2 regions of the Lactobacillus sp. ESL0259 genome follow, and region 2 is predicted to be linked to the other one. Evidence: riboswitches for the same ligand, from Rfam matches in the RefSeq annotation. Region 2 holds a riboswitch; the other holds the start of a gene.
The links. Region 2 has a riboswitch for thiamine pyrophosphate ahead of F5ESL0259_RS02330 (ECF transporter S component). Riboswitches for the same ligand answer to the same signal wherever they lie in the genome.
Positions count from the first base shown of each region.

Region 1: another riboswitch for thiamine pyrophosphate. It lies ahead of F5ESL0259_RS00705 (ATP-binding cassette domain-containing protein); the one in region 2 lies ahead of F5ESL0259_RS02330 (ECF transporter S component).

Region 1 is NZ_REHP01000002.1:39,922-42,130, reverse strand. Features, by position in the region: gene F5ESL0259_RS00710 (helix-turn-helix transcriptional regulator) at 1-775, opposite strand, end outside; TPP riboswitch at 936-1,027, shown strand; gene F5ESL0259_RS00705 (ATP-binding cassette domain-containing protein) at 1,068-2,209, shown strand, end outside.
Region 2 is NZ_REHP01000005.1:14,781-16,989, forward strand. Features, by position in the region: gene F5ESL0259_RS02325 (M42 family metallopeptidase) at 73-1,155, shown strand; TPP riboswitch at 1,231-1,320, shown strand; gene F5ESL0259_RS02330 (ECF transporter S component) at 1,363-1,941, shown strand; gene udk (uridine kinase) at 2,018-2,209, opposite strand, start outside.

The DNA.
Region 1 (2,209 bases), on a different contig from region 2:
GCGCTTCCAGCATGCGCCTTTCATCGACATGTTCCACAAAACTTTTACCAGTTTTTTGTTTGACCAAACTTGAAAAATAATTAGGATTAAAGCCAAAATGCTTGGCTGCATCATTAAGCGTAATGTTAGTAAAATGGGCATCAATATATTTTTCCAGATCCGTCTGTGCAAATTGATGACTTGTTGCTGGAGTGGAAGTTAAATTTTGATTTCTGACAGCAGAAACGAAAAGCAAAGTAAGTTCTGCCATGATAGCGTTACGGGTAAACAAGTCATAATTAAGATATTCATTAATTATCTTTTTAAGTAGATGGGCAGACTCTGACATTAAGGTTCCGTTTAGCCCTAATAATCTTTTTTGCTCAAAAGTGGTATTGATTTTTTTAAGCAATTTTTTCTCATAATTGTTCATTACGGTTAGGTTGTCAAAAAAGTTCCGGACATCTATATTAGGATCAAATTCAAGCTTAACTAAAATATCTTTACTACCAGGTTTTAATATTTCATAATTGCTCTTTTTCTGTAAAAAGATGATATTACCATCATTGAGCATAAAATCCTGACTATTGATTCTCACTTTAGTTGAACCTTTTGCCTCATACAGAATAGTCAGACCTGTTGTTTGGTAGCGATGAATTCCCGTATTACGATTTTCTAAAAAGGCTATAAACAAATCAAAGTTGCTGTTACCTGGTTTTATTTTCACTTCATTAGTATCAGACCTAGCCGCATCTATGATACTGGCTAAATATTGTTCCAATTTAACTGCTGCCATTTCTTTCACCTCTTATACAATTTTGGGGTTATATAGTTTTATTATATAGCAAATTTTCATCTTACTAATATAATTTTGTTATTTTACCTTTATCATTGCTACATGGGTAACGGAAAGTCCTTGTGCATCTAGACAACTAATTTTCTTTTCTGTATAATAAAATTTAACATTGGGGTGCCTGTAAAGGCTGAGATTAAACCCGCAGAACCTGCTATGGATAATGCCAGCGAAGGGAAAACGAAAGATTTTACATCGTCAGGCTATTATCCTGACGATTTTTTTGGTAACTAAATTGATTAAATTAAATAACCTAACATTTTCATATGATAAACAAAACCAAATTTTAACAGACATTAACTTAAATATTCCTACAAAGCAGTTTTCATTGTTAGTTGGACCAACTGGCTGTGGTAAATCTACCTTATTGAAAATAATAGCAAAGTTATATCCTGAATTTGCGGGACAACTAAGCGGCACTGTTACTCTGGGCGGGTTAAAGGCTGCTATGATGTTTCAAAATGCCAGTGAGCAATTTACTATGGCAACTCCTCGAGAAGAAATTATTTTTGCACTGGAAAACCTCTGCCTTAATAAGGCCCAGTATCTAAAACAGTTAAATGAAGCCGTTCAGTTTACCCAAATTGATTATTTACTTGATCAAAAAATTAACACATTATCTGGTGGTGAACAACAAAGAGTGGCATTAGCTGTCCTCATTGCAATGAATGTTGACCTGTTTTTACTTGATGAGCCTTTCGCCAGCTGTGATCCCGCTGCCCGCAAGTTCTTAATCGCTAAACTAGCACATCTGCGCGATCAAGGAAAAACAATCATCTTAAGTGACCATGTGCTAGCTGGTTATGAAGGAATCTGCGACAATCTTTTTCAATTTCAGGGTAAACGCCTGGTGCAGCTTTCTCAAGCAGAACAGGAAAAATTATTGCGAAAAAGTACGGATTCTAATTCCTATAATTTTTCCTTACCAAAGCAAAATGAGAAGTCATGCTTTACCCTGCAAGACGTTCAGATTAGGCAAAATCGTTTACTCTTAAAGCAGCAACAGTTAAAGATTGTCTCTGGTAAAACCACTCTGATTACAGGAGCTAACGGTGTGGGCAAAACTTCGCTTTTTAATGCTCTGACTAAAATGATCCCTTATTCAGGCAGCATCACCTACCACAACCGTGAAATTAATAAATTATCTACTCGTAAGTATTTGCTTCATGTAGGCCAAATATTTCAAACTGCGAGTGACCAGTTTATCAATGTCTCTGTTGCAGATGAAATTAACCTCAGCAAAAAAAAGCGGACTAATTCTTATTTTACTGATGATAAAATAGCTGCTGCGTTATCCTCTCTTGAACTTGATTCACTGCTTGATCATGTCGTATATTCATTATCCGGTGGGCAACAAAAGAAACTGCAAATCTTGTT
Region 2 (2,209 bases):
TTAAATTTTTAACGTGTAACCTCAGTTTTTGGTAAAATTAATGCATAAGTATTTTTAGTGAAAGGTAAAAAAATGCAAAAACAACAAGAAATTAAAATGCTCAAGGCATTTTCTGATGCCAATTCTACTTCTGGCTTTGAAGGAGAATTTGTTAAACTATTTACCGATACTGTTCAAGATTTTGCTGACGTAAAGGTTGATGGTATGCTCAATGTGTATGCCAGCAAAAAAGATAACCAACCAGGTCGGCCAGTGATTCAACTGGATGCACATTCAGATGCTGTTGGCTTTATTACCCAAGCTGTCCGTCCTAATGGCATGATTAAATTCGTGCCTCTTGGCGGGTGGGTTAAATATAATATTCCTGCTCTGCGCGTAAAAATTAAAAATCGTGCAGGTGAATATGTTCCCGGTGTTGTGGCTACTAAACCACCTCATTTTATGACTGCAGCCGAAAAAAATAATGTACCGGACGTAGCCGATATGTCAATTGATGTTGGTTCCAGTTCACGTGCCGAAACAATTAATGATTATCAAATCGATACGGGTTGTCCTATTTTTGTGGATGTTAAATGTGAATACAATGAAAAATCTGGTTTGTTTTTCGGCAAAGATTTTGATGACCGCTTTGGCGCTGCTGCCATGGCTGACGTTTTAGACAATTTAAAAGATGAACAAACTGCATTTAACGTTGTTGCAGCACTTTCCAGCCAGGAAGAAGTCGGTCTGCGCGGAGCGTATGTTACAGCAAGAGCCGTAAAGCCTGATGTAGCAATCGTGCTTGAGTCTTGTCCAGCAGATGATACTTTTACTCCAGAATGGTTGTCGCAAACCGGACTGAAAAGGGGACCGATGTTGCGTGACATGGATACTTCGTTTTTGCCTAATCCTAAATTTCAACAGTATGCCTGCGATTTAGCTGATAAGAATAACATTCCGTATACTCGTTCTGTTCGCACTGGCGGTGGCCAAGATGGAGCAGCAATTTATTATGAAAATGGCGCACCAACCATTGTGATTGGTATTCCAGTTCGTTATGAACACTCTCCTTATTGTTTTAGTGCTTATTCAGATTTTAAAGCCTCTGTTGCTTTGACGCTTGCTATTATTCGTGATTTAACTAAAGAAAAGTTGGCAAGTTTTAGTCAATTTTAATGGCATTAACTACAGTAATCGTCAAAAATAGGCAACAAATTTAATTAAAGTATGCTATAATAGTAAAAATTGAATAGCAGTCACTAGGGGTGCCAAAAAGCTGAGAAATACCCTCTGAACCTGATCGGGACAATACCTGCGTTAGGGAAGTGTAAAATTAGGTAATAATGATACTCCTACTGACATGTAAAGTTAGGAGTATTTTTTATGTTTACTAGAACTTCAAAATGGAATGTAAAGTCGATTATTTTAATTGCATTAATTGGAATTATTATGGGAGTCATTTATACATATGGCTTTAACTGGGCTTTTAATTTAATCAAAATGCTGCTGGTGCCGACAGGTTTTGCACCGGTGACTGATACTGTTTTTACAGGTTTATGGCTTATGGCTGGACCTTTAGCGATGTATTTTGTTCCTACTGCAGGATCCGGTACGATTGGTGAATTATTAGCTTCTGTGGTTGAAATGGCCATAGGTGGTCAGTGGGGTGCTACTACGATTCTTTCCGGAATTATTCAAGGCGCTACTAATGAAATCGGCTTTTTCCCTAAAAAAGAACGTTATCAAAATTTCACTTGGAAAAGCGTCTTAACTGGTGCGTTTTTTGCTTCATTTGGCTGTTTTATTCCCTCATATATTTTATATGGCTGGAGCAAATTCAGTATGCAAGTACAAGTCGTAATGCTTATTACCAATATCATTTCTGCTCTGGTTTTTGATGGCGTTTTAGTTAAGTTGATTACTAATTTATTTGATAAAGCATTAAAGCCAAAAATAGCTTAAATATTTAAAAAGGAGTATTGCTCTTGAAGTAATGATATGACCCCCGAAATTGTCTTAATTCCGGGGGTCATATTTTTTATTTTTCTTTTTTACTTAAAATTGAGTGTACCTTAGTTGTAAGCATATCAATGGCCACATCATTTTTACCGCCTTCTGGAACAATAATATCTGCATAGCGCTTGGTAGGCTCAATAAATTGATGATACATCGGCTTAACTGTGCTTAAATATTGATCAATTACGGAGTCAATGGACCGGCCTCTCTCATT